DNA from 3 places in the Giesbergeria sinuosa genome. Region 3 is predicted to be linked to each of the others. Evidence: predicted binding sites of a transcription regulator. Region 3 holds the regulator's gene; each other region holds the start of a gene.
The links. Region 3 encodes HrcA, which represses chaperone genes, less so after heat shock. Its sites were predicted from a motif close to TTAGCACTCNNNNNNNNNGAGTGCTAA; they were not measured.
Positions count from the first base shown of each region.

Region 1: rpoH (RNA polymerase sigma factor RpoH) is a predicted target of HrcA. The motif match lies at 2,490-2,516, and genes of this name have one in related genera.
Region 2: groES (co-chaperone GroES) is a predicted target of HrcA. The motif match lies at 2,314-2,340, and genes of this name have one in related genera.

Region 1 covers NZ_JBHSHJ010000006.1:114,245-118,732, reverse strand. The annotation lists gene ACFO6X_RS09450 (Crp/Fnr family transcriptional regulator) at 1-394, opposite strand, end outside; gene ACFO6X_RS09445 (Bug family tripartite tricarboxylate transporter substrate binding protein) at 410-1,417, opposite strand; gene rpoH (RNA polymerase sigma factor RpoH) at 1,530-2,459, opposite strand; partial or broken gene ACFO6X_RS09435 (transposase) at 3,333-3,661, opposite strand; partial or broken gene ACFO6X_RS09430 (hypothetical protein) at 3,658-3,858, shown strand; gene ACFO6X_RS09425 (IclR family transcriptional regulator) at 3,816-4,488, opposite strand, start outside.
Region 2 covers NZ_JBHSHJ010000001.1:493,664-498,151, reverse strand. The annotation lists gene ACFO6X_RS02225 (bifunctional nicotinamide-nucleotide adenylyltransferase/Nudix hydroxylase) at 1-923, shown strand, start outside; gene ACFO6X_RS02220 (sensor domain-containing diguanylate cyclase) at 920-2,200, opposite strand; gene groES (co-chaperone GroES) at 2,434-2,724, shown strand; gene groL (chaperonin GroEL) at 2,772-4,421, shown strand.
Region 3 covers NZ_JBHSHJ010000001.1:372,281-376,768, reverse strand. The annotation lists gene recN (DNA repair protein RecN) at 1-809, opposite strand, end outside; gene ACFO6X_RS01695 (NAD kinase) at 812-1,708, opposite strand; gene hrcA (heat-inducible transcriptional repressor HrcA) at 1,781-2,785, opposite strand; gene ACFO6X_RS01685 (RNA-guided endonuclease InsQ/TnpB family protein) at 2,899-4,161, shown strand; gene pth (aminoacyl-tRNA hydrolase) at 4,158-4,488, opposite strand, start outside.

The DNA of each region.
Region 1 (4,488 bases), on a different contig from region 3:
TCCGCACGGGTGACATGGCAATGCACGACAACATGGCAGGCTGACCGAGCAACATGGTGGAACCCAACGTTTGACCATGACCGCACAGGCCCACAGGCCGTTCAATGCCGTATTCTGAACTGCGCAACAACATGGTGGTGCCCACCTTGACGATACGAAAAACCGTCAGAGCCTCCCCCTGGCGCAGCAAATAGCTCCCCTTGGCAAAAGATCGCTCGGTGACCAACGACTGCCAATGCGGACGCACCTCTGGAGCCATCTTGCCCATCAGGCACAGGCGCTGACAGGCACAGCGTGCGCAATCGGCTGCCCGCCCCTCGGCTGCGTCTACCGCCAAGCCACGCAACACGGCCCCTTGGGGGGGGGCTGGCAATGGCAAAGGTGCAGCAGCCAAAGGACGCTCCTTGGCTCAATCGGCCCGAATGCTCTGGGTGGCAATCACTCCCCCCAGCAGCTGGGTGTCAGCCTGAATGCGTCGGGCCAGCCCTTCGGCGGTGGTGCCTGCAACCTGCCAGCCCTGTTGGAACAATTTTTGGCGCACCCCTGGATTGCGTACGATCTGGCTGAGCAGCACTGAGAGCCGCTCTCGCACTGGCAACGGCAGTGCTGGCGAGGAGGCCACGGCATTCCATATTTCTAAATGGAAATCAGCCACCCCCGCCTCGGACAAACTGGGGTAATGGGGCACCAACGTGCTACGCCCAGTAGATGTCACCCCCATAATGCGCAACTTGCCTGCCCGCTCTTGGGCGGCTGCCATTGCTGGGGGCAGCAGGGCCAATTGCAACTGCTCCCCCACCAGCGCCTGGATGACCTGAGGATTGCCAGGATAGGGCACATGCACTGGGGCCATGCCTGTTTTGGCTTTGAGCAACTCCATGCCAATGTGGGCGACTGTGCCCACCCCCGGCGTGCCATAACTCCACCGATCCCCCGCTTGGCGAGCTGCTATCAAGAAATCACGGGTTTGACTCCCCGGTGCTTTGGCAGGCACCGCCAAAACCAAAGGGGCGGTACCGATCAAACTGATAGGCGCCAAATCTTTGAGGGGGTCGTAAACAAGTTTGGGGTTGAGCATCCGTGCAATTGTCAAGTTGCCGTTGATCATCACTCCCAGCGTGTGGTGGTCGGTGGCACGGGCCACCACCTCGGCGGCGATGTTGCCTCCAGCCCCCACCCGGTTTTCTACCACCACTGGCACGCCCAAAGCCTGTGCAAGGGGTTCTGCCAATGTACGTGCGACCAAATCGGGCGAAGAGCCCCCCGGAAAACCCACCACCAACCGGATAGGTTGCGTAGGCCATCCAGGCGTAGCCAGCGCCCTGCCCGCCACCACGGGCTGTGCCAGACAGGCATTGCTGCCAACAGCAGCCAAGGCCCAAAGCAGGGCCGTGCGGCGCGAGGAGGAAGGGGGCATCAAAACTCCTGAACAATCGCTGTGATCCTATGACCCCAGCGCAAAGAAGGCACGTTGCACCTCAATGGTGCATCCTACATTATCGCCACCCCATACGGTGGGGAACAGCCCATCAGGCGTAGGCGCTCAACACCTTGCGCATTTTCTTCATAGCGGCCACCTCAATCTGGCGAATGCGCTCGGCACTCACGCCATAAACCGCCGCCAATTCATGCAGTGTCATGCCACCAGAACCATCGTCATTCACTTTGAGCCAACGCTCCTCCACGATCCGGCGACCACGCTCATCCAACGTAGCCAAGGCAGTGGCAATACCATCGCTGGCCAGCATGTCGCGCTGGTGCGACTCCATCACAGCCGTAGGCTCGTGCGAAGCATCAGCCAGATAGGCAATCGGGCCAAACGCCTGCTCACCATCGTCGGAGGGAGCTGGATCTAACAGCACGTCACCACCAGACATGCGTGTTTCCATCTCTATCACTTCTTCGCGCTTGACTTGGAGCTGATGGGCTACTTGGTCAATTTCAGTATCGGACAAACTGCTGCGGTGCGTGTCTTCGGCATCGGTCTTGAAGCCTTGCTTCATGGAGCGCAAATTGAAGAACAGCTTGCGCTGCGCCTTGGTGGTAGCCACCTTGACCATACGCCAGTTCTTCAGAATGTATTCATGGATCTCGGCTTTGATCCAGTGCATGGCATAACTGACCAGACGTACCCCCTGATCAGGATCAAAGCGTTTGACCGCCTTCATCAGGCCCACGTTACCTTCTTGGATCAAATCGCCGTGGGGCAGCCCATACCCCAAATATTGACGCGAAATAGAAATCACCAGCCGCAGGTGTGACATGACCAAGCGCCCAGCCGCCTCCACATCATTGTGGTCGCGCAGCCGACGCGCATAGCTTTGCTCTTCCTCATAGGTGAGCAAGGGCAAGCGATTGGCTGCCGAGATATAAGCGTCCAGATTGCCCAGCGACGGCACTACGGCCCACGGGTTGGTCGATGCCAAAGCCGCCGATGCGGATCCAGATGAGAGTGTCATTCCAGAAGTCCTTTCTTCCAAGTCTTCATGTTAGCACTCTGTTGGAGAGAGTGCCAAGACCCGAAGTTCCCGACCCTGTAACAAAAAAATCAATGTTGATCGTCACTCAGTTTCCCGCTCTTTGCACTGAGTTCTGAACTCTGACTGCTTCTTTCGTTTGGGATCAAAGGGCAATAGCCCCAATTACTGGGGTTGGATTGATAGTGCCTCTAGCCTCTCGTTCAGACAAGGAGGCACCGAATACGCTACCCAATAAAGGGGGCGACTCTGGCGGATGCCTTTAACGCCGACTTCGTCAAGCTTGTTCAAACCTCCGCTGATGTAAGACCCAGCGAAATTTTTCTAGGTTCTGTTTTTTGCACTGAGCACTGAACTATGGGGACGTTTGCCACGTGAGACAAGGGCAAATACAGCATGGAACTCGGGAGTTTGAGTAAGGGCTGAGGACTGAAATCTTCGGCGAAGCAATTTCTTACTTTTCACCGTTGTTTTTTATTCCATGATGTGGGAATTGTCTCGAAAATACAGAAGATTGTGGTTCTGGTGGCCCTATCAACTCCGCCCGACAGAGCGCGCAGGTTCACTTGATGCCTGCATAACCGGTTGATTGGCACCCTTTTCGCGCAGTTTGCAGGCCTGTTTTGGCCTCTGCGATACCGCTTTAGCACTGGGAAAGCACTCCTATCCCTGTGCACCCATGATGCACTTCCTTGCCATTCACAGATTTCCCAACGTAAACAGCATCGTCAACCGCGCCGTGCTCTTCCCCTGGCCCCGGTAGCCCACCTTGGTGGTAGCCAAACTACTGCTTTTTCACCCTGAACGGTTGTTCCACCTTGTCTCACACGCTGGCCTTAAGCCGCTCGGCCTTGTCTTTGTCTGGTGCCTCTCTGGATCTCGCTCACCCTCTTTGTTTTTGGTCGAGCTGGGCGCAGCAATGCTGCTGGCATCCACGATGGGGCCGGTCTTGAGCATCAGATCTTGCTGGGCCAAACCGATGTTGATGGTCGCCAGCAGGTGTTTCTCCAGCAGGTGGCGAAAGTGCAAGATGATGGTTTCGTCAGGCATGCGGGCTGCGCCATCAAGATCCGCAAAGCAGCGGCACAGCGGCCGCTCGTGCAGCTCTTCTTCCATGGCAGGATCACTCACAGGTTCCACCACAGTTGCAGGCAATGGATGCACAGCATGGTCTCAATAGAAAACCAAAGAAGCTGTCGAAGTCACAACGCTCGAATGGGTATCATGATTCAATCACCACCGCCTGCTTGAACCCATCGGGTACTTCCCGCCAGCGGAAGCTGGGGTGATTCCAGTTCTCTATCGCTGCTTGAACATGTGCCGTGCGGCGGCAACCGCCTACGCACCGTCTACTGAAGCACTCTGCAAGGCGCTTGTGTAGCGGCTGGGGTTCCCCCCGAACTCAGCTGTTGCACGGCGCGCCATTTCAAGCAGTGCTGCCACAGCTACCTCCATGGCAGACGGCTCTCCTAAGCGGGACAATGGGCCTGAAATGGTCAGCGCCCCTTTCAGGTCTCCCAAGGCCCCAAAGACCGGTACGGAGGCAGAAGCCGTTTCGGGATCGCGTTCGCCGTATGAAGTTGCCCACAGGCGCTCTCTTATCAGTTCGAAACTGCTGTCTGTTTCCGTAAATGCCAAGAGCACTTTGCCCGACGCACCCTTACTCACATCAAAGTCCTCGCCGATCCGAATCGACACGCGTACTGCACGTGCAGGTTCGACGCGGCTAACCACCAAGCGTCGCGCACCCGCGCGCACGTAGAACGAGGCAGTCTCGCCAAGCTTGGCGCTCAACTCGGCAAGTAAAGGCTCAATGATCGAATCAACCCGGAAAGACCGTTGGTAGATCGCAGCCAAGCGCATCGGCTGCGGGCCGATGGTGTATTGCCCATCCTCTAGTTTTCGCATGAAACCGCCATGCTCCAGTGCCGCCAGAAGGCGCAGTACGGTGCTCTTGTACAGACCTGTACGGCGGGAGAGCTCCGTGAGAGTCAGCCGCTCATCGGTCAGC
Region 2 (4,488 bases), 120 kb from region 3:
CACCCAAAAACCCTTTCACCTGGCAAGAGCGCGCCGAGATGCTGCGCCAAGCCCTGCCCACCACCGACCAAGCGCGGGTGCAATGCGTGGCGGTGCGTGACTATTACAACGAGGCCCGCTGGGTGGCCAGCGTACGCCAAGAAGTGGCGGCACGTGTGCCTGCCGGTGCCCGCATTGCCTTGGTGGGCCACTTTAAAGACGCCAGCAGCAACTACCTGCGCAGTTTTCCGGGTTGGGCGTTGCTCGATGTGCCCCGCCACGGCACCGTTGATGCCACCGCCATCCGCGATGCCTATTTTGGGGCAGGCAGCGGGGCCGTCTTGGCCGCCTTGGCACCACTGGCCGACCAGATGCCCGCCACCACCTTGGCACAACTGCACCGCTTTGCACAAAGCAAAGACTACCTGCTGCTGCAACAAGAATGGCAAATGCTACGCCAATACCGAGCCGCTTGGGCCAGTGCGCCCTATGCGCCAGTGTTTGTCACAGTCGATGCCCTGCTGTGCTGCCAGCAACATGTCTTGCTGATTCGCCGAGGCCATGCCCCCGGTGTGGGGCAACTGGCCCTGCCCGGCGGTTTTTTGGAGCCACGCGACACCCTCTGGCAATCTTGCCTACGCGAGCTGGCCGAAGAGACCCACTGCCATGTGCCAGAAGACACCTTGCGCGCCGCCCTGCGCCAAGTCAGTGTGTTTGACCACCCAGACCGCAGCCAACGCGGGCGCACCCTCACCCATACCCATTATTTCGATTTGGGCGCACAGCCACTGCCCACCGTACAGGCGGGTGACGATGCGGCACAGGTGCAATGGGTACCGATGAACCAATTAGCAGCACTAGAGGCCGAGTTTTTTGAAGACCACTTTCACATGCTCGACCACTTTTTGGGCCTGACCAGCAGTTTGCCCACAGCCCCGCTTTAGGCCATCACGGCAAGCTCTACCCGGTTGCGCCCTTGGGCCTTGGCACGGTACAGCGCCGAATCTGCGGCCAAGAACAAATCATCGGCCTGCTGCCCATGTTCTGGAAACATAGCCACACCAAAGCTGCAACTGATGCCGTGGAGTCCAGGCACTTCGGGCCAATCCAGCTCCGCCAACCGCGCCCGCAACCGCTGGGCACAGTGGAGCACATGCCCACAGGGCGCACCAGCACTGACCAAGAGAAACTCCTCCCCCCCCCAGCGAAACAAATAGTCTGCGGCCCGCACATGCGCCTGAATCTCGTGGGCCACTTTGCGCAACACCAAATCTCCCGTCTGATGACCAAAACGGTCGTTGATGTCCTTGAAATGGTCTAGGTCAAACAAACACAACCCCAAGGGCAAGTTCTGCTGCTGGCATCGCTGCAATTGCTGCTGCAAGATACGCTCACATTCGCGACGATTGAGCAGCCCGGTCAAGGCATCGTGTGATGCCTGCATTTGCAGGGCTTGCTCGGCATGTTTACGGTCGGTGATGTTCTGCACCATACCCACCACCCTAATAGGTTGGCCTTGGGCGTCACGCTCACAAACACGCCCCCGGTCATGCACCCACAGGTAATGGCCGTTGCGGTTGCGCAGCCGGTATTCAGCCTCATAACGCTCACGCAAGCCTTTGATGTGTTCTTGCAGCGCCCGGCGTACACGGCTGGCATCGTCGGGGTGGACATTGGTGGCCCAAGTCTCTAGCGTGGGCTTCATCTCATGGGGGCCATAACCCAGCATACGCTTGAGTTGAGGGCTAAAAAACACTTCGTTGTTGAGCAGATTCCAGTCCCACAGGCCATCAGATGCCTCGGTCAGGGCATAGCGCAACTGCACATCGCGGTCGTTCAGGTCTTGCTCCAGCGCCAGACGGCGGCCAATGTCCCGCGCTACCGACACAAAATATTCGCAGCCTTGGTGCATAAAGGCACTGGTCGTTACCTCTACCGGCACCTCGGCCCCACTGCGATGGCGATGGCGGCCAATAAAAACAAACTGTCCCTGTGCCTCCCGAACCGCCTGCGCAATGCTGGCCCACTGCTCAATGCCAATCACATCTTTTTGCAGACTCAGCACCGAATGCTGCACCACCTCGTCGCGGGGCAGCCCTACTTGGTGCAGGGCTGCTGCATTGCAGTCCAGAATGTTGGAGGTTTGTGGATCAATCAGGTAAACCGCATCGGGCAGATGCTCAAACACCGATTGGTGCAGAGAAAAAGAAGAGATCAGCATGGTATTGGCTTGTTATTGAGGGCTGTGCCTTGTTATTTCCATACGCAAGGCACGATGTTAAGGCACCCCCCATACACAGCCCCCTCTTGAAAGCCCGCAAAAAGCCCTTATCATTAGCACTCGTCTGACAAGAGTGCTAACAACACCCTGTCAGCGGAAGATTGGCTACGTGTCTGCAAACACAGACCCTCAATTGATAAAGCATTTTTTTGACCCCTTCAGGAGATAGATCCATGAACCTTCGCCCTCTGCACGACCGTGTCATCGTCAAGCGCATCGAAAGCGAAACCAAGACTGCCTCCGGCATCTATATCCCCGACAACGCCGCAGAAAAGCCTGACCAAGGCGAAGTGCTGGCCGTTGGCCCCGGCAAGAAGAATGACAAGGGCGAGCTGATTGCGCTGAACGTCAAGGTGGGTGATCGCGTGCTGTTTGGCAAATACAGCGGCCAGACCGTCAAGGTCGATGGCAATGAACTGCTGGTGATGAAGGAAGACGACCTCTTTGCCGTCGTTGAAGCCTAAGCACTTTCAGCACTGACCCCTGTTTTTAGAATTCTGGAGAAATACACATGGCAGCAAAAGACGTAGTTTTTGGTGGTGAAGCCCGCGCCCGCATGGTCGAAGGCGTCAACGTCCTGGCCAACGCCGTTAAAGTGACACTCGGCCCCAAGGGCCGCAACGTGGTGCTGGAGCGTTCCTTTGGCGCCCCCACCGTGACCAAAGACGGTGTGTCCGTGGCCAAGGAAATCGAACTCAAAGACAAGCTGCAAAACATGGGCGCCCAGATGGTCAAGGAAGTGGCTTCCAAGACCTCTGACAACGCTGGTGACGGTACTACCACCGCTACCGTGCTGGCCCAAGCCATCGTGCGCGAAGGCATGAAGTATGTGGCCGCTGGCATGAACCCCATGGACCTGAAGCGCGGTATCGACAAGGCTGTAGAAGTCCTGATCGCCGAGCTGAAGAAGGCTTCCAAGCCCACCACCACTTCCAAAGAAATTGCCCAAGTCGGCTCCATTTCCGCCAACTCTGACACCAGCATCGGCGAAATCATTGCCAATGCCATGGACAAAGTAGGCAAAGAAGGCGTGATCACCGTAGAAGACGGCAAGAGCCTGCAAAACGAACTCGATGTCGTTGAAGGTATGCAGTTTGACCGTGGCTACCTGTCGCCCTACTTCATCAACAACCCCGAAAAGCAAGCCGCGATCCTGGACAACCCCTTCGTGCTGCTGTTCGACAAGAAGATCAGCAACATCCGCGACCTGCTGCCTACGCTGGAGCAAGTGGCTAAGGCTGGCCGTCCGCTGCTGATCGTGGCTGAAGACGTCGAAGGCGAAGCTCTGGCAACATTGGTGGTCAACACCATCCGTGGCATCCTGAAGGTGGTGGCCGTGAAGGCTCCTGGCTTTGGCGACCGTCGCAAGGCCATGTTGGAAGACATCGCCATCCTGACTGGCGGCAAGGTTATCGCTGAAGAAGTGGGCCTGACTTTGGAAAAGGTTACGCTGGCCGATCTGGGCCAAGCCAAGACCATCGAAGTGGGCAAAGAAAACACCATCATCATCGACGGCCACGGCGCTGCTGCTGACATCGAAGCCCGCGTCAAGCAAATCCGCGTGCAAATCGAAGAAGCCACCTCCGACTACGACCGCGAAAAGCTGCAAGAGCGCGTGGCCAAGTTGGCTGGCGGTGTGGCCGTGATCAAGGTCGGCGCTGCCACCGAAGTCGAAATGAAGGAAAAGAAGGCCCGCGTCGAAGACGCCCTGCACGCTACCCGCGCTGCCGTGGAAGAAGGCATTGTGGCCGGTGGTGGTGTGGCTCTGCTGCGCGCCCGCCAAGCTGCTGGCGCCATCAAGGGTGACAACACCGACCAAGACCACGGCATTGCCTTGGTGCTCAAGGCCATCGAAGCGCCCCTGCGCGAAATCGTGGCCAACGCCGGTGGCGAGCCTTCGGTGGTGGTTAACGCCATCTTGGCTGGTGCTGGCAACTACGGCTTCAACGCCGCCAACGACACCTATGGCGACATGATCGAAATGGGTATTCTGGACCCCACCAAGGTGACCCGCACCGCGCTGCAAAACGCCGCTTCCGTGGCCAGTCTGATGTTGACCACCGAGTGCATGGTCGCCGAGACCCCCAAGGCCGAGACTGCTGGTGCCCCTGATATGGGTGGCATGGGCGGTATGGGTGGCATGGGCGGCATGGGTATGTAAACCCAGCCCAGCTGGCGCCAACAGCGCCAGCTTTGCGCACCAAGCCCACAGCTTGCAAAAGCTGTGG
Region 3 (4,488 bases):
AAACCAGAGGTGAGCATGTCTTGCAAATTGCGAAACTCTGGCTCCAGATGCTCCTGAGCTTGCAACAACTCGCTAGCCCGCGACAAGCCCGACAGTGCGCCACGCTCTTCACCATCGAGCCATTCCAACGCAGCATGCGCAGTATCAAGCAAGGCTTGGGCATGGCTCAATCGCGTATGTTGGGCATTGAGTTCTTCCCATTCATCCATGCCAGGGGCCAGCTTGTCCAACTCAGCAATTTGCCATTGGAGCCGTTCACGGTCACGCTCCCCATGTTCTTGGGCATTTTGTGCTTGCTCCAAGGCTTTGCGGGCCACTCGCCAACGTTGCCAGCAACGTGCCACCTCTAGGGTGGAAGTACCGGCATAGGCGTCCAGCAGCTTGCGCACAGCATCGGGCCGCGTCAAACTTTGCCAAGCGTGCTGACCGTGGATGTCCAACAGCCACTCGCCCGCCGTACGCAACTGGGCCGCTGTGGCTGGGGTGCCGTTGATCCAGGCCCGGCTCTTGCCTTGGGTGTCCACCGTGCGGCGCAGCAACAAGTGCTCTTCGATGCCAAAACCAGCCTCTTCCAGCCATGAGCGCAGGCCGAGGGGCGTGTCAAACTCTGCACAAACATCTGTGCGGCTTGCACCTTCACGCACCAGAGCCGCATCGGCACGGGCACCCAATACCAATTGCAGGGCATCAATCAGAATGGATTTTCCCGCCCCCGTCTCTCCGGTCAGGGCCGTGAATCCATCTGCAAGCTCCAGATCCAGCCGCTGCACAATGACAAAATCGTGCAACGTGATGCTCTTGAGCGACATGTTCAGGAACCTCCTTCGTTCCAGCGCAGTTTCTTGCGCAACGTGTCAAAGTAACTCCAGCCGCGCGGATGCAAAAAGCGCACGCAGTATTCAGCCCGGCGCACCAAAATACGATCACCGTGGTGCAAAGAGGCCAAGGACTGCATATCAAAATTGGCACTGGCATCGCGCCCATTGACAATTTCGATGGCAATCTCCGTGATGTCAGCCAGCACAATCGGGCGGTTTGACAACGTGTGGGGCGCAATAGGCACCAACACCCAGCCAGGCAAAGACGGGTGCAGCATAGGCCCCCCCGCCGACAATGAATAGGCCGTCGAACCCGTAGGGGAAGCCACAATCAGACCATCGGCACGTTGATTAGCCACAAAATGGCCATCCACCTCCACCCGCAACTCCACCATGCCAGAGGTAGCCCCCCGGTTGACCACTACATCATTCATGGCAAAGGCATCAAACACACACACGCCCTCACGCAGCACGCGCGCGTGCATCAAAGGACGGTGGTCTTCCTCAAACTGCCCATGCAGCATGGGCGCAAGAGTGGACTGGTAATTGTCTAGTGGAATATCGGTGATAAAGCCCAACCGCCCTTGGTTGATTCCAATCAATGGAGTGCCATAACGGGCCACTTGGCGGCCAATGCTCAACATGGTGCCATCGCCCCCAACCACCAGACCTAAATCGCACTGATGGCCGATTTCGTCCACATCCAAAGCCGGATATCCGGGCATGTCCATATGGGCTGCCGTCTGTGCTTCTAGCGAAACGGTACAGCCTTGGCTACGCAGAAACAGGGCAATACCCTCTAGCGTCTTGCGCGCATGTTCGGCCATGACTCCAGAGGTCGGACTCTGGTACTTGCCTACCAAGGCAATGTGTTCAAAACGGGACTTCATGGACGAATTACATCATTGTTGCGCGTCAAGCCGCTGACGGGCCAGCGCCATTGGGGCCAACACCAACTGGGCTCAGTGGTGGTGGCTGAGCGCGTTGGAGACCAGCCGCGAGGTAATGTCCACAATCTGGATCATCCGGTCGTAGGGCATTCGGGTGGGGCCAATCACCCCCAATGTGCCTACCACCTGCCCATCCACCTCATAAGGCGCACTGACAACCGACAACTCTTCAAAGGGAACTACTTGGCTCTCACCACCAATGTAAATGCGCACCCCTTCGGCCTGCTGCGATACATCCAGCAGGCGCAAAATTTGGGTTTTTTGCTCAAACAGGTCAAACGCACGGCGCAAATTGCCCATATTTTGAGAAAAATCGCTCACCGACAGCAAATTGCGCTCACCCGAAATCACCACTTCTTCTTGGGCCTGCTCAAAGGCTTCGGAACTGACCTGCACCGCAGCCTGCATCAGCGTGGCAATCTCGCCGCGCAGTTGGTCTACCTCTGTAGCCAACCGCTCACGCACCTGCTCCATCGCCATGCCTGCATAGTGCATGTTCAAGAAATTGGCTACTTCCACCAACTGGCTTTGGGTGAAATCGGTTTCAGACAGAATCACCCGGTTCTGCACATCGCCTTCGGGCGAGACAATGATGAGCAAAAAGCGCCGCTCCGACAGGCGCAAGAATTCGATATGCCGAAACACAGAAGTGCGCCGGGGCGCCATCACTACGCCAACAAATTGCGACAAGCTCGATAGCAGTTGAGCCGCGTTGGCAATCACTTTCTGTGGTTGGTCAGGGGCCAATTGGGGTGTAGAGATATACCTACGGTCTGCCGTGAGCATGGTATCGACGAACAACCGATAGCCTTTGGCGGTAGGAACCCGCCCCGCAGAGGTGTGCGGACTGGCAATAAGGCCCAAGTATTCCAAATCCGCCATCACGTTGCGAATGGTGGCTGGCGACAAATCCAGCCCCGAGGCACGTGACAAAGTGCGGGAGCCTACGGGCTGCCCATCTTCGATATAACGCTCTACCAGCGCCTTGAGCAACAACTTGGCACGATCATCCAGCATCGGGCAATTTTATCCATCTTGCGCGGAAAATCCCGTTCTTCAGGGTGGAGATGTAGCGCGCGGATACCAAAGGTATTTTTTGTGCAAGCATAGGGACTGCATAGAATCAAAGTATGCAACGCTTGCAAGCCTTCAAGTTCGAGCTCATGCCCAATAGTGCGCAGCAGCGCGACATGTGCCGCTTTGCTGGGGCGCGTCGGTTTGTCTATAACAAGGCGTTGGCACTGCAAAAAGCCAACTATGCAGCGGGTGGCAAATTTATCAGTTATGTGGAAATGGCCAACCAGCTACCACAGCGGAAGGATGAGTTGCCTTGGCTCAGGCAATCGCCTTCCCAAACCTTGCAACAAGCGCTCAAAGATGCAGAGCGTGCGTTCAAAAACTTCTTTGAAAAACGTGCAGGTTTTCCGCGCTTCAAGCACAAAGGCCGTGCGGAGAGTTTTCGTTTTCCACAGGGCTTTGAGATCGACCTAGGCAACCGCCGTATCAAGTTACCGAAGCTGGGCTGGGTACGCTTTCGGCCAAGCCGCAAGCTCCTTGGAACAGCCAAAAACATCACGGTAAGCCACTCGGCTGGCAAGTGGTTTGCCAGCATCCAAACCGAACGCGAAGTGGCTCCCCCTGTCCCCACTGCGACCACCGCCATCGGCATCGACTTAGGTATTGCCCGCTTTGCCACCTTCAGCGATGGCGCTTTTCTAGCACCCCTGAACAGTTTCAAGCGCCACCAAGTCCGGCTGGCACGCTACCAGCGGCGCATGGCGCGCAAAGTCAAATTTAGCAGCCACTGGAAAAAAGAAAAAGCCAAGGTCCAAAAAATTCACACGCGGATTGCAAACTGCCGCAAAGACTTCCTGCACAAAGCCACTACAGCGATCAGCCAAAACCACGCGCTCGTTTGTATCGAAGACTTGCAGGTCAAAAATATGTCGAAATCGGCACAGGGTTGCCAAGACAAGCCGGGTAAGAACGTCCAAGCCAAGTCGGGCTTGAACCGCTCCATTTTGGATCAGGGTTGGAGCGAGTTTCGGCGGCAACTGGAATACAAACTGCAATGGTCGGGCGGGATGCTGGTAGCGGTATTGCCGCAAAACACCAGCCGCACCTGTCCGGCTTGCGCTCATGTGTCCAAGGACAATCGGCGCACACAGGCGCCGTTTCTGTGTGTAGCCTGTGGCTACCAAAACCACGCGGATGTGGTGGGGGCCATGAATGTTTTAGAGCGTGGATTACGCTTGTTAGCCTGTGGAGAGGATGTCAGCCGCGCCAAAGTTGCAAGACCTAAGCGTGCAGCCTCAGTGAAGCAGGAACCCACTGAGGCGACCAGCACAAACACGATGCTTGTGACTGGCGCGGTAGGAATCCCCTGCCTTTAGGCAGGGGAGGATGTCAAGTCGCATTTTTTCGGGCGAGGTGGCTTGGTGGTATGGATGAGCAAAGTCGCCTTGTCCATCTCTCCGGCCAGCAGTGCGGGCCAAGCCTTCAGCGCATGGGAAATACTGTCTTCTATCAAGGTACGCTGCTCAGGTGCCGGCTTTTTCAGCACCCAATGTGGCACCTCGGTTTTCACACCAGGGTGTCCGATGCCGATGCGCAGCCGCCAATAGTCAGAAGCCCCCAATTGGGCATGGATATCGCGCAGACCATTGTGGCCGCCGTGGCTACCACCACGCTTGAGCTTGATCTGACCAGGAGAAAAATCC